Regions from separate parts of the Caldalkalibacillus thermarum genome, predicted to be linked through region 2. Evidence: riboswitches for the same ligand, from Rfam matches in the RefSeq annotation. Region 2 holds a riboswitch; each other region holds the start of a gene.
What was found. A riboswitch is a leader RNA that binds a small molecule or an ion and turns the genes downstream of it on or off. The one in region 2 is predicted to bind S-adenosylmethionine.
Positions count from the first base shown of each region.

Region 1: another riboswitch for S-adenosylmethionine. It lies ahead of IEW48_RS07000 (methionine ABC transporter ATP-binding protein); the one in region 2 lies ahead of IEW48_RS04520 (homoserine dehydrogenase).
Region 3: another riboswitch for S-adenosylmethionine. It lies ahead of IEW48_RS08195 (methionine biosynthesis PLP-dependent protein); the one in region 2 lies ahead of IEW48_RS04520 (homoserine dehydrogenase).

Region 1 covers NZ_BMKZ01000013.1:34,385-42,071, reverse strand. Annotated here, with positions in the region: gene sigI (RNA polymerase sigma-I factor) at 1-544, shown strand, start outside; gene IEW48_RS07005 (anti-sigma factor domain-containing protein) at 547-1,956, shown strand; SAM riboswitch class I at 2,086-2,197, shown strand; gene IEW48_RS07000 (methionine ABC transporter ATP-binding protein) at 2,297-3,313, shown strand; gene IEW48_RS06995 (methionine ABC transporter permease) at 3,310-3,987, shown strand; gene IEW48_RS06990 (MetQ/NlpA family ABC transporter substrate-binding protein) at 4,040-4,918, shown strand; gene IEW48_RS06985 (peptidase U32 family protein) at 5,096-6,025, shown strand; gene IEW48_RS06980 (peptidase U32 family protein) at 6,074-7,324, shown strand; gene sufC (Fe-S cluster assembly ATPase SufC) at 7,679-7,687, shown strand, end outside.
Region 2 covers NZ_BMKZ01000008.1:2,389-10,075, forward strand. Annotated here, with positions in the region: gene IEW48_RS04505 (efflux RND transporter permease subunit) at 1-2,372, opposite strand, end outside; gene IEW48_RS04510 (efflux RND transporter periplasmic adaptor subunit) at 2,359-3,612, opposite strand; gene IEW48_RS16975 (c-type cytochrome) at 3,777-4,184, opposite strand; gene IEW48_RS04520 (homoserine dehydrogenase) at 4,425-5,774, opposite strand; SAM riboswitch class I at 5,906-6,016, opposite strand; gene mnhG (monovalent cation/H(+) antiporter subunit G) at 6,124-6,492, opposite strand; gene IEW48_RS04530 (Na(+)/H(+) antiporter subunit F1) at 6,467-6,754, opposite strand; gene IEW48_RS04535 (Na+/H+ antiporter subunit E) at 6,754-7,230, opposite strand; gene IEW48_RS04540 (Na+/H+ antiporter subunit D) at 7,293-7,687, opposite strand, start outside.
Region 3 covers NZ_BMKZ01000016.1:41,682-49,368, reverse strand. Annotated here, with positions in the region: gene IEW48_RS08220 (nitrite/sulfite reductase) at 1-1,421, opposite strand, end outside; gene cysC (adenylyl-sulfate kinase) at 1,521-2,144, opposite strand; gene sat (sulfate adenylyltransferase) at 2,196-3,344, opposite strand; gene IEW48_RS08205 (phosphoadenylyl-sulfate reductase) at 3,405-4,121, opposite strand; gene cysP (sulfate permease) at 4,124-5,206, opposite strand; SAM riboswitch class I at 5,553-5,680, shown strand; gene IEW48_RS08195 (methionine biosynthesis PLP-dependent protein) at 5,782-6,909, shown strand; gene metC (cystathionine beta-lyase) at 6,924-7,687, shown strand, end outside.

The DNA.
Region 1 (7,687 bases), on a different contig from region 2:
TTATGACGCGGATCAAGGGAGTCATTTTTTATCTTTTGCAGAAATGGTAATCCGCCGGCGGGTGATAGATTACATCCGTAAAGAAACGAGACAGACGCGGGACATATTTCTTGAACAAGAATCCAAAGATGATGAGGAACAGCTAGAGAGTTTGGCTCAAATTAACGCCTCAATCTCCCAATATCATGAAGAATTGGAAAGAGAGAGGAGAAGGGAGGAAATCCAGGAATACCAACTGTTACTGAAAAAATTTGATATTACCTTTTCTGAACTGGTTGAGTGTTGTCCTAAACATATTGATGCCAGAGAAAATGCCAAGCAAATTGCCAAAACACTGGCAAGCAAACCCGAGCTGGCCGACTATTTAATGGAGAAAAAACAATTGCCATTAAAACAATTGCTTAAATTTGTGCAGTGCAGTCGAAAAACCGTCGAACGCAACCGAAAATATATTATAGCAATGGCTCTAATCTATATCGGCCAGTTTGAATCTTTACGGGTTTATATTGAACCTGAACAAATCCAGCATAGAAAGGAGGGATAAGGGTGTCCAAAGGGATTGTTCTTGAAGTGAAAGAAAATGAAGCGATTGTGCTGGCCAAGGACGGCTCTTTCCACGCTGTGCGCAAGTGTAAGGATGATCAGCTTCAAATTGGAGATGAAATTGATTTGCCGGTTTATCAACAGGTTGGTGTGCAAAAGAAGAGGTTTTTCCACATTCCAACCATCGCTTTGGTGGCCTCATGTTTTCTTCTAGTTGCTATGTTAATGGCCTATATGGTCCTGGGACCAGACCATACGGCTGTTGCTTATGTGCATCTTGATCTGAATCCCAGCGTGGAAATGAGTGTCAATAAGTCCATGGAAGTGCTGTCCTTGAAAGGGCTTAACGCAGATGGCCAGCGGCTGGTTGAGTATATGGATGACTGGTCACATCGTTCTCTCCAAAATGTCATTGCCAATATGTTGATCACAGCTCAGGATCAAGGCTATTTACAAGATGTGACCGATGTGCTGGTCACCACCTCAGCTGTAGGAGACCGGGACATTCGGGATTATGATCCGTATATTGTCATGGCCTTGCAAGAAGCAGAGGCCCAATTGATTCAATCTGAAAACTTTTTTTTAGGTTTTAGAGCAATGAGCAGTGGAGAACAGGATGAGCCAGTAGAAATTTCAGCCAATCATAAAAGCAGTACTCAATCATCACAACCTGATCACTACATTATTTTCCATCAGGTTAACACGGATCAAACGATTCTCCATGAAGCAAAGCAGGCTGGCGTATCCCCTGGTAAATATCTCATCTATCTGCATGCCTTGGAACAGGGACTAAATCTTGACTTGGAGGAAATAAAGGAACGTTCTGTTTCTGAGTTGGCAAGGGAATTAGGAGGACTTGATCCGGTATTATCCCGTCCATTATCCCCGTTTGACCCAAACGAAGCAATAAACAGACATACGGATCAACCATCTTCTCATGATAACGGTCCCAACAAGCGTCAAAATCATTCCGTTCAATCCGAAACCTTGCCTACTAATACTAACAATGCTGAGCAACATGCCGTTGAGCAACACGCCCCTGACAGCCAAGAAGAGACGGAAGAGGAGGATACGCTGTCCTTCCAGGGGCAGGGGCCGGTTGTTTCTGCTCATGTTTCCAATAAAAAGAATAAACAGCCTGCCCATGTGCAAGAAAATAATGACTCCCGGCCAGTTAAATCTCCTGTAAAACTGCATAGGTCAGAAAAGCCAGATGACAGGTTAATAGAGAGAAAGCCACTGAATCAAAATAATGACAGATACACCACAGACAGGAACAATATTAATACCGAAAGCCAAGACAATAAGCTGGAGAGGCCGGGACAACCAAAGGAAAAACTGAAACCGCAAGAGCCTCCTGTTAAGGAATCCCGTTCCGGCACAGGAGGTTCTTTTATTTTTACTCAGCTCTGAAAATATTATGAAAATATAATCTTTTGCTGTTGCTATTTACAAGTGTGGTGGACGGTGATATAGTACTTTATCAGAAGTTGTTGCTGAGATTCCAACCCCTGGTCAAAACAGAAAAGGAGCAAAACATCGCTCTTATCCAGAGAGGTGGAGGGACTGGCCCGATGAAACCCGGCAACCGCCAGACAGAGTCTGGAAAGGTGCCAATTCCTGCGAAGATGTAAAAGTCTTCGAGAGATGAGAGGATGAAGTGACCAGCGACATCCTTTCTGCATCTCAGAAAGGATTTTTTTGTTTATTTGATTCCTCTGCCCTTTTACCAGGGTGGAAAGCAGGTGAAACAATGATTGACATACAAAATGTGGTTAAGCGGTTTAAGTCAAATAAACAAGAAATTACAGCGGTAGATCACGTTTCGCTGTCCATTAAAAAAGGCGAGATTTTTGGTGTGATTGGCTATAGCGGGGCAGGTAAGAGCACCTTGATCCGCATGATTAATTTATTAGAAACCCCGACGGAGGGTAAAGTCATTCTGGATGGCACAGATTTAAGTGCCTTGTCGACTAAAGCCTTGCGCCAGAAACGGCAAAAAATAGGCATGATTTTTCAACACTTTAACCTGCTCTGGTCCCGCACTGTAAAAGAGAATATCATGTTTCCTTTGGAAATTGCAGGCGTGCCTAAAGCCAAAAGGGAACAGAGGGCCCAGGAGCTGATCAGGCTGGTTGAATTGGACGGCAAAGAAGATCAATACCCGTCTCAGCTGAGCGGCGGACAAAAGCAGCGCGTGGGCATTGCCCGTGCGTTGGCTAATGACCCGCACGTTTTACTGTGTGATGAAGCCACATCCGCTTTGGATCCCAAGACAACGGACTCCATTCTGGATCTCTTAAAAGAGATCAATCGCCGCTTAGGTCTGACCATCGTGCTGATCACCCATGAAATGCATGTGATCCGCAAAATTTGTGACCGGGTGGCGGTGATGGAAGGGGGCCGGGTCGTTGAAGTAGGGGATGTGACAGACATCTTCCACCAGCCCCAGCAGGAGATCACTAAGCGGTTTGTCCAGCAGGTGACAAAATCGGATGAGATTTTGTCTGGTGCAGCAGACTGGCAAGTGGATCAGGGCTGGGTTGTGGAGTGCCGGTTTATGGGCGAGGTGGCTGGCAAACCGGTGATCAGCCAATTGATCCGCCAGTTTGACATCGAAGTTAATATTTTACAGGGTAAAATCAGCCGCTTAAAAGAATCCTCCTATGGTACCCTGCTTATTCAGGTCACCGGAGAAGAGGCTGAAATTAAACGGGCTATCGGCCACCTTAAGTCTCTTGGGGTGGGAGTGGAGGTGCTAGCATCATGATGGAAATCTGGGAGGCGCTCTTCCCCAACGTTTATCTGGAAGAGTTGTGGGCGGCCACCTACGAAACACTGTATATGACGGTTGTCTCCCTGTTTTTTACCGCTCTCTTGGGTATTCCTCTGGGGGTTTTGTTGTATATGACAGCCCGGGGCAATCCTTGGGAAAACCGATTGTTTTATAGTGTGACAGGGACTATTGTCAACATTTTTCGCTCTATTCCTTTTATCATCCTGATTATTTTACTGATCCCCTATGTGCGCTTGATATTCGGGGTAGGTTACGGCATGAGCGCTGCCATTCCGGCGCTCATAGTAGGCGCAGCACCGTTTTATGCGCGTTTAGTAGAAATTGCTTTCCGGGAAATCCCCAAAGGGGTGGTGGAAGCGGCACAGGCAATGGGAGCCAGCAACAGGCAGATCATTTTTAAAGTGCTGCTTCCGGAAGCCAAACCGGCCCTGGTGTCCGGTTTGACTGTCACCGGTATTGCCTTGATCGGCTATACGGCAATGGCCGGGGTGGTCGGTGCCGGCGGCTTAGGTTATTATGCTTACCGCATGGGCTTTCAGATGAATTATCAGGATGTTACCTTGATCGCGACGGTTGCCATCATTATCATTGTGCAGTTGTTTCAAATGGTGGGCGACCTTATCGTTAAAGCCATTGACAAACGATAAGGTTGATCATACATCACCATACATTAAAACGGTTCAAAAGGGGTGTAAAAAGATGAGAAAACTAGTTTTACTCTCTTTAGTATTTGTTCTGGCCTTGGGTTTGGCTGCCTGCGGTCAGGCAGGGGAACAAAATGATGAGGCTGCACCTGAGGAGACACAGGAAGAGACCACTCAGGAAGAGGGACAGGAAGAGGGTACAGTTGAAGGGGGTAAACTGGTTGTTGGCGCAACCCAGGTGCCTCATGCTGAAATCCTGAATGAAGTGGTCAAGCCGCTGTTGGCTGAAGAAGGCATTGAGTTGCAAGTTGAAGTGTTTAGCGATTATGTGTTACCGAACCAATTTTTGGCTGAAGGAGACTTGGATGCTAACTTCTTCCAGCATATTCCTTATCTGGAGAGCCAAAATGAACAGCATGGCTATGATCTGGTGGTTGTCACTGGCGTGCATATTGAACCAATGGGCGGTTATTCTGCTCACTATGACAGCATTGAAGAATTACCTGAAGGAGCCAAAATTCTCCATCCTGATGCTGTCTCCGAAGTGGGGCGGGTGCTCAAGCTCCTGGAATCCCATGGCTTGATTAAACTGGCAGATGATGTGGGCTTCTATGGCACCGTTCGGGATATTGTGGAGAATCCGCACAATTTTGAATTTGTCGGCATGGAAGCCGCCACAGTGGCCCAAGCCTATGAAGATGCAGATCTGGCCATTATTAATACCAACTACGCCTTGCAAGTGGGGCTGACCCCGGCTCAGGATGCTTTAATCTTGGAAAGCCCGGAAGATAACCCGTATGTCAATGTATTGGCCACAGTTAAAGAAAGGGAAAATGATCCATTGATTCAAAAACTGGCTGAAGCCCTCAACTCCGAAGAAGTGCGTCAATTTATTGAGGAGCGCTATGAGGGCAATGTCTTGCCGGCCTTCTAAGGACATCTAGCCGGGATGAACAGTTGAAAAAAGTGAACGAGACTAAATAAACGGCAGCATGTTCCGCTGCCGTTTTCTTATGGCGCTCTAACCAAAATTAACTAAAGTGATCGTCTTGGGATCCTTACCTTTTTTCTATTTAATATAGTATAATGTGTACATTAGAGGTGAAGCTGTATGATGAACAAACCTGAATTGCTGGTAACGGCCAAAAGTGTCGCTGAAGCGGAAAGGCTGATTGATGCCGGTGCCGATGCGATTTACATTGGCCACCAATACTATGGCTTGCGAGTAGCAGGGGATTTTGAACTGCCTCAAATTGAGGAGGCCGTGCGGCTGGCCCATGACCGGCAAGCAAAGGTGTATGTGGCTGTCAATGCCTTGTTTCATAATGACCGTCTAAAAACATTGCCAGATTATCTTCAGAGTTTGGAACAAGCCGGCGTGGATGCTATTGTGTTTGGGGATCCGGCTGTCTTGATGACCGTGTGGGAGATCGGTTCAAAATTGCCCCTGCACTGGAATACAGAAACCACTTCCACCAATTATGAAACTGTCCGCTACTGGGCCAAAAAAGGGGCGTCCAGAGCTATCGTGGCCCGGGAATTATCGTTGGAAAACGTACTGGAGACTAAAAGGCGGGTCGATATTGAGATACAGGCCCAGATCCACGGCATGACTTGCATCTTCCATTCAGCGCGCAAACTGGTGCAAAACTATTTGAACCATATTGGTGAAGAACATGTTTCCACTTCCCCAGAAGCGAACTTGTATCTAAAGGAGAAGAAAGAAGAAGAAACCCACTATCCCGTGTTTGAAGACATCAATGGTACCCACATCATGAGCAATGAGGATATTTGTATGTTGGAGCATCTGCCCGCCTTTATTGACGGTCAGATTGACAGTCTCAAAATAGAAGGGATGTATAAGACGACGGAATACCTGGAGCAAGTCACCCGCATTTACCGTCAGGCGATTGATCTGTATCTGCAGGATGCCGATGCTTTTCAAGCCGAGGTAGGCGGCTGGCTGGACGAGATCAAACGCATTCAGCCTCCCGAGCGGCGTTTAGGCACAGGCTTTTACTTTAAAGAACAAATCTATTAAAACAGGAAAGGGCACTACGTCTTCCAAAGCAAGAAAGGAGTGGATCGTATGGCGATCAAAACGGAAGTGGACCCACGCGTCAACGGGCAGGCCAAAGCCCCCTTGAAGAAGCCTGAACTATTGGCTCCAGCCGGGAATTTGGAAAAGTTGCAGTTTGCTGTGAGATACGGGGCTGATGCCGTCTATATTGGCGGCCAGCAGTACGGGCTCAGAGCCAAAGCCGGTAATTTCACCTTTGAAGACATGGCCAAAGGTGTGGATTTTGCTTCCCGCTACGGGGCTAAAGTGTATGTGGCAGCCAACATTATTGCCCATAATGAAGATTTGGCTGGCGTTAGAGACTATTTTAAAAAGTTGCAGGAGATCGGCGTGGACGCCTGTATTGTCGCTGATCCGGCTCTGATTGAACTGGGGCGTGACGCAGCTCCAGATTTGGAGATGCATATCAGTACGCAAGCTTCCATTACCAACTGGAAAGCGGTCCAATTCTGGGCCCAGGAAGGGATTCCCCGTGTGGTTCTGGCCCGGGAGGTGTCGCTGGAAGAGATCAAAGAGATCAAACGCAACGTGGATATTGAAATTGAAGCCTTTATTCATGGGGCGATGTGCATCTCCTATTCCGGCCGCTGCGTCTTGTCCAATCATATGACAGCCCGGGACGCCAACCGGGGAGGGTGCGCCCAGTCTTGCCGCTGGCCTTATGAATTGTATGGCGAGAAGCGGATCAGTGTGGATGGCGATCCGTTCACCATGAGTTCCAAAGACTTGAGCATGGTCGAACATGTGCCTCTCCTCATTGATGCCGGGGTGGACAGCTTGAAGATTGAAGGCCGGATGAAAAGTATCCACTATATTGCTACGGTGTGCAATGTGTACCGCCAGATCATCGACGAGTACTGTGAGGATCCGGAGAACTTCCGTCTGAAAGAAGAATGGGTGGATGAGATCTGGAAAGCGGCGCAACGTTCGCTCACGACTGCCTTCTATTTTGGTACTCCGACAGAAAAGGACCAATTGTTCGGTAAGCCGGAGAAGATTCCCAAGTATGACTTTGCCGCCCTGGTGCTGGATTATAATCCGGATACTCAGATTGCCACGCTGCAACAGCGCAACAATTTTGGCGTAGGCGATGAAGTGGAGTTTTTTGGCCCCAACTTTGTGCGCTTTAAACAGAAAGTGACGGCCATGTGGGATGAAGAGGATGAACCATTGGACCGCGCCCCGCACCCGATGATGACGGTGAAAATGAAAGTGGACCAGCCTGTCCGGCCGTATGACATGATGAGAAAGAGAAAATAATGAGCCAGGTAAGTGGGGACTCGATAGGAGTCCCCTCATTAATTTTCTAACGGGATAGATCTTTAGAGGCGCTACTCTGCCACCAGCAGGGTATCGGACAAACGAAACCGTTTACATTTAGAAAAATGGTTTGCGAGCAAGACGCTTTATGTTAAAATAAAACTAATACTAAATGATAATCATTTTAATTTAGTAAGATTCGGTTCACTACTTGTCCCTTTTCTTGATTATAACATATGATATACTGTAAGATGTAATATTGAAGTTGATAATCAATTGAAAACCCAGCTGAAAACCCAGGCATCTGACGGGGATAAGGAAAATTTGATAATTAAACATAGGAGGGTATTCGCTATGTCAGCA
Region 2 (7,687 bases):
TCAAAACGGGCAATTGTATTCAGGGTGATGCTGTCACCCAACGGGGTGACCAGCGGCAGTTGGGCCAGATCCTCAACAGATTGCCGGTTCTGTTCGGAAAGTAACACGCGAACATTGATCTCTTCGCCTTCCTTGCGGATCACGGTGGCCACTTGCCCTTGAAAACCCAGGCGGATGGTTTGCATCACTTCGTTCTGTGTCAAACCATACTGACTGGCTAAATCCTTGTCTATGATCACTTGCAATTCAGGGCGGCTCTGTTCAAGAGACGTGATGATATTGGCCAGACCAGGCACTTGTGCCATGCTCCAGCTGACTTCCTCAGCCAGTTCGGCCAAGGTGTCCAGTTCGTGCCCGGAGATCTCGATTCGGACAGGTGCTTCATCCATTCCAGTGCTGTCCAGCCTACTCACCGTCACTTCAGCATCAGGAATGGACTGGGTGAGCTGACGCAGCTCCTCCATCACAGCTGTGGTGGAGCGTTCCCGCTTATCTGCAGGGAGCAGGCGAATATACATGCTGCCCCGGTTTTGGGCATTGCCCCGCATAGCCATGTTGTCTTGTCCTGCTGAGGTAAAGACCAGTTCCACTTCAGCGATGTCCAGTATCTGTTGTTCCAGTCCGGCCAGCACCCCGACCGTGTGCTCCAGACTGCTGGCGACAGGCAGTTCTACCTCTACCAGGATTTCACCTTGGTCAAGAATGGGCAAAAACTCAACCCCAATGGAAGGAACCAATGTCAAACAGCCACCGAGCAACAACAGGGTGGCCACTAGAACCGTCTTGCGATGGGCAATGGCCCAGTTAAGGGCTTGCCTGTACCGCTGACCAATAAGCGCCAGCATGGATCCCAGCCGATCGCTCAGCCGGGTAAGCCAACCTTGGGTTTCTGCTGGGGAGGAGGGCGGCATCAAGCGGCTGGCCAGCATCGGCACCAGTGTGATAGCGACCGCCAGCGAAGCCAAAAGAGTAAAGGCGACCGTAATGGCCAGCGGAAAGAAAATTTCCGCTGCCAAGCCGGTGGTGAAGATGATCGGTAAAAACACAACCACGCTGGTTAAGGTGGAAGCGATGACGGCGCTGCCAATCTCTTGGGCTCCCCGTTTGGCCGCTTCCACAGCATGAAAGCCCCGTTCCCGGTACTTATAGATGTTTTCTAAAATAACAATGGAGCTGTCCACCATTAAACCGATGCCCAGAGCCAGCCCTCCCATGGTCAATATGTTTAAGGTTTGGCCTGAAAAATAAATGAGGGTAAAAGCGGAAATCAGGGCAATGGGGATGGAAGCCGCAATCACCAGTGTGCTATGCACGCTGCGCAAAAAAACTAAAAGAATAAACACAGCCATGCTTGCGCCCAAGATCATATTGCGGACCACATTGTTTATAGACTCCCGTATAAACTGGGAGGTGTCCAAGATGGTGTTAATCTCGATAAATGAAGGCAATTCAGCTGCCAGTTTCTCCAGTTCACGCTCGACAGCCCGGGCGACGGCGACAGTGTTGGCGTCTGATTGCTTGGTGATATTAAGGCTGAGTGTGGGTTGTCCATTGACAAAGGCATATGACTGGGTTGGAGCGGTGGTATCTTTGACCTCAGCCACATCCTCCAGCCGGATCACTTCTCCTGTGGGCAATGGGATGAGCAGACCGCGCACATCTTCACTGTCCTGCAATTCCCCGATGACCCGCAAGGACATTTCCATTTGTCCGCGGGGCAGCGTGCCAGCTGATGTGCTTACATTTTCAGTTCCCAACAACTGGACAATATGCAAAAGGTTTAATTGATAGGCAGCCAGACGGTGGGGATCGACTTCAACGTGGATCTCCCGTGGTGTTTGGCCGATCAGACTGACCTGCGCCACACCCGGTAACCGTTCCAGGCGGGGAATTACTCTTTCCTCAGCCAGACTGGTCAGCTGTGCTTCGCTGACACTGCCAGACAAGCTGAGTTGGATGATGGGGAAGGCATTGGGATCAAAGCGGAACAGCGCAGGATCATCAGCTCCGTCAGGCAATGCCTGGCGTATCAGATCCAGACGGTCCCGAATTTCCAGCATGGCTTGATCCATATTGGTGCCAAAATCGTAGACCAGAATGATTAAGGATTGGTTCTGGACCGACAGTGATTGAATCCGTTCCAGCCCTTCAAGCGTGCTTAGCCCTCCTTCAAGCGGGCGGGTCACCAACGTTTCCACCTCTTGAGGTGCCGCACCCGAATAGGAGGTCATCACTACAGCAACTGGCAAATTAATGTCTGGCAACAGATCTATAGACAAATTGGTCAAGGAGATGGCACCCAGAATCATGACAGCGATCACAATGATGACAACACCGACAGGGCGATGTACTGACAGATCAGTTAATTTCATCTACATGACGCTCCTTACGTATGTCCACTTTAGCACCATCTACCAGACTATATTGGCCGCTGACAACAATCTGTTCACCCTCGTCAAGCCCGTCTTCGATCACCAGCCATTCTCCCAACTCTTCACCAACTGTGACCGGCCGGGCCCTGGCCACGCCATCCGTGATCACAAAAACGACATGACGGTCCTGGTCGTAGACGACGGCGTCAACGGGTACCATGAGTTGCGCCTCGGCAGAAGTTAAATCTGCTGTCACCCGGGCCAGCATCCCCGGCACAACCCCGTCAGGGGCCTCTGCCCAGGATATTTCCACGGGATAGGAACGGGATTGCTGGGCGGGAAGAGGGCTGATGTAACTGATTTGCCCGGAGGTGACGCTGTTCAAGGCGTTTAAGACAATCTGCACCTCTTGGCCCACTTCAATCCACTGCAATTGATCTTCACTGACAGTGGCGTGCACATAGGGCCGGGACAGATCAACAATGCTCAGCAGTGGCAGCTGGGGAGAGACAAATTGGCCCTCCTGCACGGCCAGCTCAGCAACCTGGCCTGCAATAGGAGCTGTGAGACGCGTATGCTTTTTTTGTTGCTGGGCTATTCTTAAGCCAACTTCCGCCTGTTGGACGGCTGCTTCTGCTGCCTGTACTGATTCTGTTCCTTGAGCCTGTTCCAAGGCAAGTTGAGCGGCTCGGACGCTCATTTCTGCCTGTTGCAATTCCCTTTCCCGTTGAGCCTGATTCATTTGCACAAGAGGATCTAGCACTTCTCTGAGTTGTTCATTGTCTTCATCCAGACGGATTTCGGGCGCTTCAGCAGACTGGACGGCCTGGTATGCCTGCTTAGCTTGTTCCAGCTGCAGTTCAGCTTGGCGGATCGCTTGCTGCCGCATCGCTTTGGCACTTTCCAGCTGGGCCTGGGCTGCCTGAAGCGCTGCCTCCGCTTGTTCAATACTGTTGTGAATCTCTGTTGCTTCCAATTCTACTAATAGTTGACCCGCTTCCACTTGGTCACCGTTTTGGACATGCACTTTTTTGACTTCTCCTGTCACAACGGGAAAAATGGGCAGGTGTTCCCTGGCCATCACCGTACCTGTAAATGAGATGGTCTGTTCTACGCTTTGCTTACTGACAGTATAGAACTCAACCGGGTAGACCTCTGCCTCTTCCGTTTGTACATTGGTCCCATTGCATCCGCTTAAGAGCAGGATGACGAATATCAGCAGCAGATACCACTTTCTCATCCCGTACCCCTACTCCTCTCCACAGTTTACATGATTCTCTAACAAGTATACGTTCTGACTGACGGGTCAGTCAACAGCTAAAAAATATACAAAAAGTTGTTTGTGTGGTCTAAAGAAAAGAGAGGATTGCCATCCCCTCCTGTCCACTCTCACATGTGTGCATGTTAGTCTAACGTCATGAGGTAAGCAATGACCTCTTCCTCGTGACCGCGGGCCGTTCCAGCGGGCATGCTGCCGATGCCATTCACCAGGATGTCATACAGCTCTTCACGGGTATACTTTTCGGTTATGCCATGTAAACTGGGCCCCATTCCGCCTTCCAAGTTTTCACCATGACAAGAGACACAGCTTTGCTGTACGACAGCTTCCCCTTCAGCAATCATTTGGGCATCTGCTCCCTCTGGAGCGGCTTCTTCCTCAGGGGTTTCTGTGTCCGGTTCAGCCTCATCAGGTACCGTTTCATCTTCGACTATATCCTCTTCTGGAGGCGGTTCATCGGCTGGCCTGCACCCCCCTGTCAGCAATAACGTCAACAATGTACATACCAGCATTCCTCGATAAAGGAACTTCATTTAAGTCTCCTCGCTTTCTAGAAAGGTTCAGTCAGCGTTAGTATTTGCCACTTTCATGTCAGCTATGTAGCACGAAAGAAAAAAGACAAAAAAAGATTTTCTGGCTACAGCGGCCGCACAAGAACTGGCAACTGATGCAGGATAAGGATTTGATCAGGGTACCGCTGGCAGTGCGGCCACAGCAGAAAGCATGTTGGGCCCGTTAGGTGATATAAACAGGAGAGACAGCAGTTGTAAGGGTTAGGTATAAGCAGGGCTCTCCACATCTGTCTGTATGCTTTCCAGAGCGGTGGTTTGCCACTCATCTCCATTAATGAGAACCGGGTAAAGGGTAACTTCCGGACAGCAGATGAGTTCTTCCCGCCAGCGGGCATCGGTCATTCTTAACAGTCCTGTGCCAAATTGCTCTGTCTGCTCACAGTACAGCCATTCTCCTTGACTGTTTTGGACCAACCGCTCAACTTCACGCTGCCCCTTTGTTTGTTGCCAAAAAGCAATAACGTAATCTTCTCTGTGATGACGGGAGGGTTGATGCTTTTCCGCTCCATTTTTTTGCTCTGTCCCATTTGAGTCAAGGGCTGGCGCAGGGACTTCAGAGGATGCAAATCGCCCGGGATGGGCTGGAAAACAACCGGTTTTAAACTGCTGATGGCCGAAGACAAAGTCTTCAATCATGGCACTCGCAGTTGGATGTTTGCCTGCCCCAGGGCCTTGAAAGACCAACTGGCCGACCGTATCACCTGTGACCATGACAGCATTGGTCACTCCATTCACTTGGGCCAAAGGATGGCCAGCAGGCAAGAAGACAGGCTCAACGCGCCCTTCCACTCCTGTGGCCGTCCTGAACAGGGAGGCAGTCAGCTTGAGCGTCAGGCCGAACTTTTGGGCTGCCTTCAAGTGCCAAGCTTGGACCTCGCTGATCCCACGGCAGGTAAAGCTGGAGCTGTACTCCCAGCTCCCGGTTATCAGGTAAGCTAAAATTTGCAGCTTATATAAGGCATCCCATCCTTCCACATCGCTTGTGGGATCTGCTTCAGCATAACCTAATGCTTGTGCCTCATGCAAAACATCGCTGAAAGATTTTCCCTCCTGACTCATTTTGGTCAAAATATAGTTAGTGGTTCCGTTTAAGATGCCTTGAAGTTCTGAAATATGATTAAACTTTAAAGAATTTTTTAAAGCTGCCAAAATGGGAATACCGCCGGCCACACTGGCTTCATAGCTCAGCCAGGTGCCCGCTTGGCTGGCTATTTGATGCAATCGCTGTCCCCGCTTGGCGATCAATTCTTTGTTGGCTGAGATGACAGGAATGTGATGCTCCAAAAGATAGGAGACATAAAAGTAAGCGGGATCGACCCCCACAATAGCTTCAAAGACCACATCGGGTTTCCGGGCGATAAATGACTCAAAGTCGGTCACCAGCAGCTCCTGGGGGACATTTGGACGTTCCTTACGGCTGTCCTTGATGAGAATGCTGACCACTTCTACCTCCTCACCTAGCAGCCGTTTTAGCCTTTCTTTGCCGGTGGTAATGGCTTCATAAACACCGCTTCCCACCGTACCCAAGCCCAACAATCCGATTCGCAGCATCGGCCATTCTCCTTTCGTCTGCAATTTTTTTCTTTCAATCAAGGAACCTGTCTGCTCACACGCCACAACAATCTTAAATGAAAAACCCCCTTCCGCGAGGAAGGGGGAGAATATGCCCATTAGCATCCTTCCTCTTATCTCTCGAAGATGGAACCATCTTCGCAGGAATTGGCACCTTTCCAGCCTGAGCTGGCGGTTGCCGGGCTTCATCGGGCCAGTCCCTCCGCCTCTCTTGATAAGAGTGGTGACGTCACGCTATTCAGTTGAAAGGGGGTATAAGACTTGGCAATGCTTTTAAGTCTTGAAAATTATCTTAAGATATTCGCACTTGATTGTCAATGGTTCGCAATCACTGTTTTTCTTCTGACTGCTCTTTCTTCGGGGGATACAGTGTTTTTAAATCATCCTGAACCGTTTTTTCCCAGAGGGGGACACCCACGCGGTAAGCAGAACGGGAAATCATCAGTGCGGCCACGGGCGCTGTCAAAAACACAAACAGAATTGCTAATAAAATTTTTCCGCTGAAGATCCCGTGTTGCCACCAAAAGTAAAGGAAAGCGCTGAGCATGATACAGATCACCCCGAGGGTTGCGCTTTTGGTAGCGGCATGCAAGCGGCCATAGACATCTGGAAAGCGCATCAGTCCTACGGATCCTAATAAGCAAAAAAATCCGCCGATGAAGAGGAATATACTAATGACGATCTCGATCAAGATCAAGGACAGTCCCCCTTTCGATAAATTTAGCTAAAGCGATGGTTCCGATAAAGGCTAATATACCGATCACCAGGGCCACTTCGACATAGGCCAAGGTGTTTTGAACCATGATCAAAAGTCCCACAAAACCGATTAGGTTAATGCCAATGGTATCCAATGCCACCACTCTGTCAGCGGTGGTAGGTCCTTTCAGGACGCGCAGGAAACAAATGAGGATAGAAACTGACATCATGATCAAGACCAGCCATAACACGGCTGATAGCATCAGCGGGTCACCTCCAGAATGGCCCGTTCAAAGCCCTCTTTAATGTTTTTGACCGCTTCTTCTTTGTCTTTCATGTGAATAAAGTGGACATAGATGATGTCTCCCTCCTCGGAGAAAGCCATCGATAAGGTTCCGGGTGTCAGAGAGATCAAAGCGGCTAAAGTCGTCTTTTCCCAATCCGTCTTCAAGCTAGTGGGGACCGCCACAATACCAGGTGTAATGTTGAGCCTTGGACTCAGCACGATTTTGAGCATATCGATGTTAGCCAGGATCAACTCGTATATAAACAAAGCGATTAACTTCACCAGGGCCACGACACGCTCCATATAAAAGCGGGTTCCTAAAAAGCGGCGTAACACAAACAAGAGAACAATCCCCAAGACATAACCTAACGTAAATTGCACAAAAGTGAACTCATTCTGCAAAAACATCCATAATATGGCGATGCCAATGTTAATCACAATCTGAAAGGCCATAACAACCTACCCCTTATTTTGAAAATGAGAGGCTTCAGCGCCGCCGCGCTGAAGTGAAACAGCTACTGTCCAAGCACAGCCCGGATATAAACTGTTGGATCTAAAATCTGCTCAGCGACTTCCAAGGAGAAGCGGAAAATGGGCTCGGCCCCTAAACCAAGTCCGATCGTGAGTACAATCAGCGGGGCAATGGGCCACAGCAAACCGCTCACTCTGGTCCGTGCCTGCTCCTCAGAATGTTTTTGTTCACGCCAAAAGGCATACATAAATATTTTCATCATGGAGAACAAGGTGAGCAAGCCGACGACTAAGCTGACAAAGACGATAAACCAGCGGCCTTCTTCCAGACCCGCTAAAATTAAGGCAAATTTGCTGAAGAACCCACTCAATGGCGGAATGCCTGCTAGGGAAAGGGCCGCGACTAAAAACAGCCACCCCAGCCAGGGATGGGTTTTGA
Region 3 (7,687 bases), on a different contig from region 2:
TCCAAGGTGCCACCAACGTAGATCTCAAAGGCTTCCACCATCCCTTGTTTGGTTTTCATCAATACCCCCTGTAAACCAATGTCCGCAATCTGGCGCTGGCCGCAGGAGTTGGGGCAGCCTGTCATATGCAGGCGGACGGGAACATCCAGCTCCACTTCCCGGTCCAGATACTCGGCGACTTTTCTCATGCGCTCTTTTGTTTCCACAAGGGCCAGATTGCAGTATTCAATTCCTGTGCAGGAGACGGCATAGGCCGTAAATTGCGGCGGGTCAATCGTAATCCGTTTGAATACCGGCTCGCTAAGCAGAGCGTCCACTTGGTCATCAGGAATGTGGGGGATGACAATGTTTTGCGAGTTGCAGGTCCGGATTTCCCCTTGGCCATATGTTTTGGAAATGCGGGCCAGCTCGGACAGCTCATCTGCACTTAAGCGGCCGACCGGCACATTAAAGCCGATGTAATTCAGGCCCTTTTGCTTTTGGGGATGAACCCCGTAGAAGTAACCGGGATTCCACTCCTTCAATTGGGTCGTCCCTTTGGACGGCAGCTCGCCCATCAGTTCCACCAGTTTGTCCTTAAACTTTTCCACACCCCAATCGGCGACCAGGAATTTGAGACGAGCCCTGTGCCGTTTTTGGCGGTAACCGTAATCCCGGTAGATGGTGGTGACGGCAATGGCCGCCTCTTTCACCTGTTCAGGCCGGATAAACACGTCCAGCTCCTGAGCCAGATAAGGTTTAGACGACAGTCCCCCTCCGACCCACAGATGGAAACCGGCAACCTCCTCGCCGTCGATCACCTTTGTGGCCGGTACAAAGGAAACGCAATGAATATGGGCATTGGTCACATTGTGCACATTGGCCGAAATGGACATTTTATACTTGCGGGGCAGATTGGAAAAGTCATAATTGCGCTGGAAAAAGCGATAAACTTCTTGGACAATCTCCCGTGTATCCAGCAGTTCATGGGGATCGATGCCGGCCAGGGGATTGCCCACAATGGTGCGCAAGATATCCCCGCAGGCTCCCACTGATGAAAGACCGACACTTTCCAAACGTTTGAAAATATCAGGGATGTGCTCAATCTCTAGCCAATGGAACTGCACCGCCTGGCGGGTGGTGATGTCCACCAGGTTACGTCCATAATCGCGCCCGATACCAGCCAGCACTTGTGCTTGCTCATAAGTGAGAATGCCCGAGGGAATATTGACCCTCATCATAAAATACCCGTCTTCTTTGGGGCGTTGTAAGTACAGTCCGGCCCACTTGAAGTAATCCCACTGGTCTTTGGGAATGGAGGCAAAGCCTTCCCTGGCATAGCGTTCAATATCATTTAAAATGTCCAGACCGTCTTTTTGCAGTTTCTTTTTCTCCATCTCATTCAGGTTGGGGTCATCTGCCCACAGCTTGGTATACGCCATGATAGATCCTCCTCACCGAGTTAATTTAAGGCTTACCAGGTTATTTGATAAAATGTCAAAATGTCCCAAGTTTAAAAGATAATCTGACAATCATTCAGTTTAAGGGATCATCTGCCGATCTTTGAGATAGCGGATCAATTGTTCCACGGCTTCCTCCACGGAGACCCGGTCAGTCTCAATGATGAGCTCTGGATTTTCGGGTTCCTCATATGGGGCACTGATTCCGGTAAAATGAGGAATCTCTCCTGCCCGGGCCCGCTTGTACAATCCTTTAGGGTCACGCTGTTCACATTCGGACAAGGGGCATTTGACATACACCTCGATAAACTCCCCTTCTTCCACCAGTGCCCGGACCTGCTCCCGGTCAGCCCGGTAAGGGGATATAAAAGCGGTTAGGGTCATGATGCCAGCATCCACAAACAGTTTGGCCACTTCCCCGATACGGCGGATATTTTCCACCCGGTCTTGGGGCGAAAAGCCGAGATCCTTGTTCAGCCCGTGGCGGATATTATCCCCATCCAGGACATAGGTTCTGACTTTCTGTTCATGCAAGGCTCTGGCCAGGGCATTGGCCAACGTGGATTTTCCTGATCCGGACAAGCCGGTAAACCACAGGATACAGCTTTTGTGCCCGTTCAGGGCTTGCCGGTCTTGTTTGCTGACGCTGGCCTTATGCCAAACGATGGTTTTCTGGGACACGTTTTTCACCTCCTTGTTTTCCATCCCGGATCTATAGCGGCACAAACGGCCCTATGTGAGAGACCAGCCACATGTTTAGGAAGAGTAGGTGGGCTGCTTCAGGCCTTGAATCAACACCTCCACCACTTCTTTGCGGCTGAACTCCGGCGGCGGCACCTCTCCCCGGCTCAGCATCTGCCGCACTTTGGTGCCGGAAAGAATCAAGCGGTCTTCTTCACCATGGGGGCAGGTCTTGGTCGACGCCATGCCTCCGCAGCGGTAACAATAGAAACTGTGTTCAAAAAACAAAGGCGTAATCCCCAGTTCAGCGGGCGAAAAATGGTCAAAGATGCGCTGGGCATCATAGGTGCCGTAGTAGTTGCCCACCCCGGCATGATCCCGCCCGACAATAAAGTGCGTGCAACCGTAATTTTTGCGCACCAGGGCGTGGAAAATGGCTTCACGGGGCCCGGCATAGCGCATGGCAGCCGGAAAAACAGCCAAAAAGACCCGCTCCGGTGGATAATAATGTTTAAGAAGCACTTGATAACTTTCCATGCGCACATCGGCCGGAATGTCGTCCGCCTTCGTTTCACCCACCAGGGGATTGAGGAACAACCCGTCCACGATTTCCAGGGCACACTTTTGAATATACTCATGGGCGCGGTGTACCGGGTTGCGGGTTTGAAACCCCACCACTGTTCTCCAGCCCCGTTCTCTAAACTTAGCCCGCGTCTCGCTTGGATCCAGGTAAAACTCGGCAAAACGCTGCTTCGGCAGCCGCTTGACCAGCGTCACCGGCCCGCCCAGATAGACAGAGGGCCGCTCAAACAGCTTTTTCACACCCGGATGGGCTAAATCTGTGGTGCGGTAGACCTGTTGGGCCTCCACTGTTTTATCGGGACGGTACTTTTCCCGCACTTCGATGACGCCATACGCCGTTCCCTCATAGCTCAGTTTGACCATATCCCCTTCCTTAATGGTGCTGGCTGCTTCCTCACTGACCGGAAGGGTAATGGGGATGCTCCATACTTCACCGCTGGCCAGGCGCATATGCTGGACCACTTGCTCATAATCCTCCGCTCCCATAAACCCTTCCAAGGGACTGTAAGCGCCATTGGCAATCAACTCCAAGTCAGACAGCGCGATTTTGTCCACTTCCACCTGTTTGGTGATGGCAGACAGATCAAGATCCGGCTGATAACGGTTAATTAATGTTCCTCCGTGAGGCTGACTGAGACTCAACTTCCTCTCTCCTTTCCTGTTTTGGGTCAAACCGGATTACCCGCGGACAGTTGGCTGTGCTTACGGGCTGTGCAATCCGCATTCGATTTTATTGGCATGGGCCCAGCGGCCTGCTCTGGAATCACCCTCTCCCTTCACAGGCAGGGTGCAAGGTTCACAGCCGATGCTGGGATAATCTTGATCGTGCAGCGGATTATAGGGCAAGTTAAAGCTCCTGATGTACAGCCAAACTTCCTCCCATGTCCAGTGAATCAGCGGACAGACCTTAATAGATTGAAACTTATGATCCAGATTGACAAACTGGACATGGGCCCGGGTCGGCGACTGCTCCCGCCGCAAGCCGGACATCCATGCTGCCGCGCCCGTCAACGCCTTGTGCAAAGGGATGATCTTACGCAGCCGGCAGCATTGGTCAGGATGATGCACCCAGAGTTGATCCCCATACTGTTTGGCTTGCTCCTCCAGGGAAAGATCAGGCTGGATCAGCTCAATACGCAGCTGGGGATAGCGCTGTTTCACCTCTTCAATCAGGTCGTAAGTCTCCTTAAAATGAAGGTGGGTATCCAGGAAAATGACTTTGGCATCCGCCTTCACCTTGCTGATCATATCGATTAACACCATGCCTTCTGCCCCGAAGCTGCAGGCATAGATCAACTCTTTGCCCCATTGGTCGTAAGCCCACTTGATCACTTCCAGGGTATCTTTTTGCTCCAGCTGCCGGTTGATCCCGGCCAGCTCCTCCTCTGTCACGGTGGTATAGGAGAACGAAGCAGCCATGGTTAAACCTCCCCTCCTTGCTCATGGACCGATTTCTTTTCCTGCCGGATGGTTTTTAGCAAACTGAGTGTGCCAAAAGTGCTCACAAACACACTGATGACCACAATAATCACGTATGGATTGGGGTCCAGTATGAGATGAACCAAGGTGTAAGCAACCACCAGGGAGAGAATCGGCGACACCACCCACACCTTGATGATTTGCACAATCACATTTTTCTGCCACAAGCGCAAACCATTCTCTGCGGTACCCACGCCCACAATGGCCGAAGTGGTCGCCTGAGTGAGGGGAACAGGAATACCCAACAGAGAAGCAATGACCACCAATGTGCCGCCTGTCCCTGAGACAATGCTTCCTTGCAGCAAAGAAAGCGAAGTAATCCGTTTGCCGTTGGTCTCCAGCACCCTGCCGCCGAGCAAGACGGCGCCCAGTGCCACAAAGGCACCGCCCAGCCAGATGGCTTCAGTGGTGCCCAAAAGCCCTGCTCCTACCAGAGGGCCGATGGCATTGGCCACATTGTTCATTCCTGCTGAAAAAGCCTCCAGACAGCCGGTCAAAATGAGGAGCACAACCAGCCCTTTCCGCCACTTGCCTCCCTTCTTCAGCTCAGGATACCGCTTTTCAAGCCACAAAACTCCCTTTCCCAACCCATAGGCCACACTGAAGGCTGCCACCGGAATCAAAATCCAAAACGAGACAATGTAGAGCAGATTGGAGACATACAAGGCTTGAAAGGCAATCCCGATGCCAACGATCGATCCCACCGTAACTTCACTGGTAGACAGGGGGATCCCCAGTAAATTGGCGATAAACAGCGTGCTTGTCGCTCCCACCAAAATAATCAGCACAATCGGAACATCGAGGATATCAGTCGGTATAATCCCGCTGCCGATGGTTTTCACCACTTCCCCGCTGCCCAGGACTGCTCCCAAAAACACCGCTAATGCCACAAGCAGCAAAGCCACCAGCTTATTGCGGATGGCTCCGGCACCATAGACCGCACCCATGGTGGCAGCTGCTCCGCTGGCCCCAATGTTCATGGCAAAAAACAAGGCAATGCCAATGGCGAGAAAGGTTAAGAGCATGAATTTCACCTCTACCCTTTTTTCGTTTATCTCCCTTTCGTTAACGCAAGCTCTATTAACATAATTCCTATTAGTCAACTATGAATTATAGAATTTTGTTATTTTAAAATATCATATAGCATCCCCTCACTGTCTGTCAATTCCTAATTTCAAAAATGAAGTCAATAAAAAGTTAGAGCCGCGCTAATCAGGGGCGTCAGCCCAACACACTATCTGATAAATAGGGTATTAACCAAATTCCAATCGTGCTAAATTTTTTTCAAATTTTTCTCTTGCCAAATCATGCTTTTGGTAGTATAGTGTTATATAAATCCTGACAAAAATCGAATATGCCTGAAAGTTCTTTTTCTTATCAAGAGAGGTGGAGGGACTGGCCCTGTGAAGCCTCAGCAACCAGCCAGCACGCGCTGGCCAGGTGCTAATTCCAGCAAGTTGAGTCGGGCAGCCTGCCTGATTCAACTTGGGAGATAAGAAGAAGGACAAAACTGACGGACACCCGTTTAGTCTTGCCTTCTTCTTATCAGAAGAAGGTTTTTTTATTTCATAAAAAGTTGGTAAAGGTGGGGATGGGATAGATGAGCCAATGGAAAATAGAATCTCAACTCGCGCAAATCGGCAACCGCAGTGAGGAAGCCACGGGAACAGTTTCGGCACCTGTCTACTTCTCAACCGCGTACCGCCATGCCGGCATCGGCCAGTCCACCGGCTATGATTACTCCCGCACGGGCAACCCGACCCGGGCCATCCTGGAACAGGCCATTGCCGAACTGGAAGGGGGAGACCGGGGTTTTGCCACCAGTTCAGGCATGGCTGCCATCCAGACCATCTTATCCCTGTTTGAACAAGGGGATGAATTAATTGTTTCCCGCGATTTGTACGGGGGGACTTACCGCCTGTTTGAAGAGGGCTGGAAGCGCTGGGGATTAAACTTTCATTATGTTGACCCGCGATGTATAGAGGAAATCGAACAACGGATCACCCCGCGCACCAAGGCCATTTTTATCGAAACGCCGACCAATCCGCTCATGCAGGAGACAGATATCCGCGCGGTGAGCCAGGTGGCTAAAAAACACGGCCTGTTACTGATTGTGGACAACACGTTTTACACCCCGCTTTTGCAGCAGCCCCTCAAACAGGGGGCTGATATCGTCATCCACAGCGCCACCAAATACCTGGGGGGACACAATGATGTGCTGGCCGGGTTGATCGTGGCCAAGGGGGAAGCACTGTGTGAACGGCTGTTCTATTACCACAATGCGATTGGGGCCACACTCTCCCCCCTGGACTCCTGGTTGTTGATGCGGGGGATGAAAACCTTGGCCTTGCGCATGAAACAGCATGAGGCCAACGCCCGGCAAATTGCCGCCTATTTGGAACAACACGAGTGCGTCACCGATGTGCTCTATCCGGGGCGGGGGGGCATGCTCTCCTTCCGGATCTTACGTGAAGACTGGGTGGATCCCTTCCTCAAACAGCTTAGATTAATTACCTTTGCTGAAAGCCTGGGCGGAGTGGAAAGCTTTATCACCTATCCCGCTACCCAGACTCACGCCGATATACCTGAAGAGGTGCGCACGGCATACGGTGTGTGTAACCGCCTGTTACGTTTCTCCGTCGGCGTGGAACATGCAGACGATTTGATAGCCGACCTGGAGCAAGCCTTTGCCGCTGTCAAGTCCGGGCAGACGGCACATATTAGCTGAGGAGGTTAGCCGAGATGAGGGACGATTTTTGCTTTGAGACCCGCTTGTTGCACAACAAACATAAATGGGAGCCCGAGACCGGGGCCGTCAGCGTACCCATTTATCATGCTTCAACTTATCACCAGCCAGACATAGACCGCTTTGGCCCCTATGATTACAGCCGCTCCGGCAACCCGACCCGCGAAGCGCTGGAAGAGACCATTGCCGAACTGGAAGGGGGCATAAGGGGCTTTGCCTTTGCTTCAGGGATGTCCGCCATCTCCACCGCCTTTCTGCTCCTTTCTAAGGGAGACCATGTGCTCATGTGCGAAGATGTATACGGCGGAACGTACCGCATGGTGACCCAAGTGCTCAGCCGCTTTGGCATTGAATACACCTTTGTGGACATGACTGATTTGGATCAGGTGGCCTCCAACATTAAAAGCAACACTAAAGTGCTGTACGTGGAGACACCATCCAACCCCCTGTTGAAAATTACCAACATTCAGGGTGTTGCCAAACTGGCCAAAGCACACGGCTGCCTCACCTTTGTGGATAACACCCTGATGACCCCGGCCTTGCAACGGCCGCTGGAACTGGGAGCCGATGTGGTCATTCACAGCGCCACCAAATTTATTGCCGGCCACAGTGATGTGGTGGCCGGACTGGTGGTGGTGAAAGACCCTGAACTGGCTGACCAGCTGTCCTTTTTACAAAATGCCTTTGGGGCCGTGCTGGGCGTACAGGATGCCTGGCTGGTGTTAAGGGGCTTAAAAACCTTATCGGTCCGTCTGAAGCA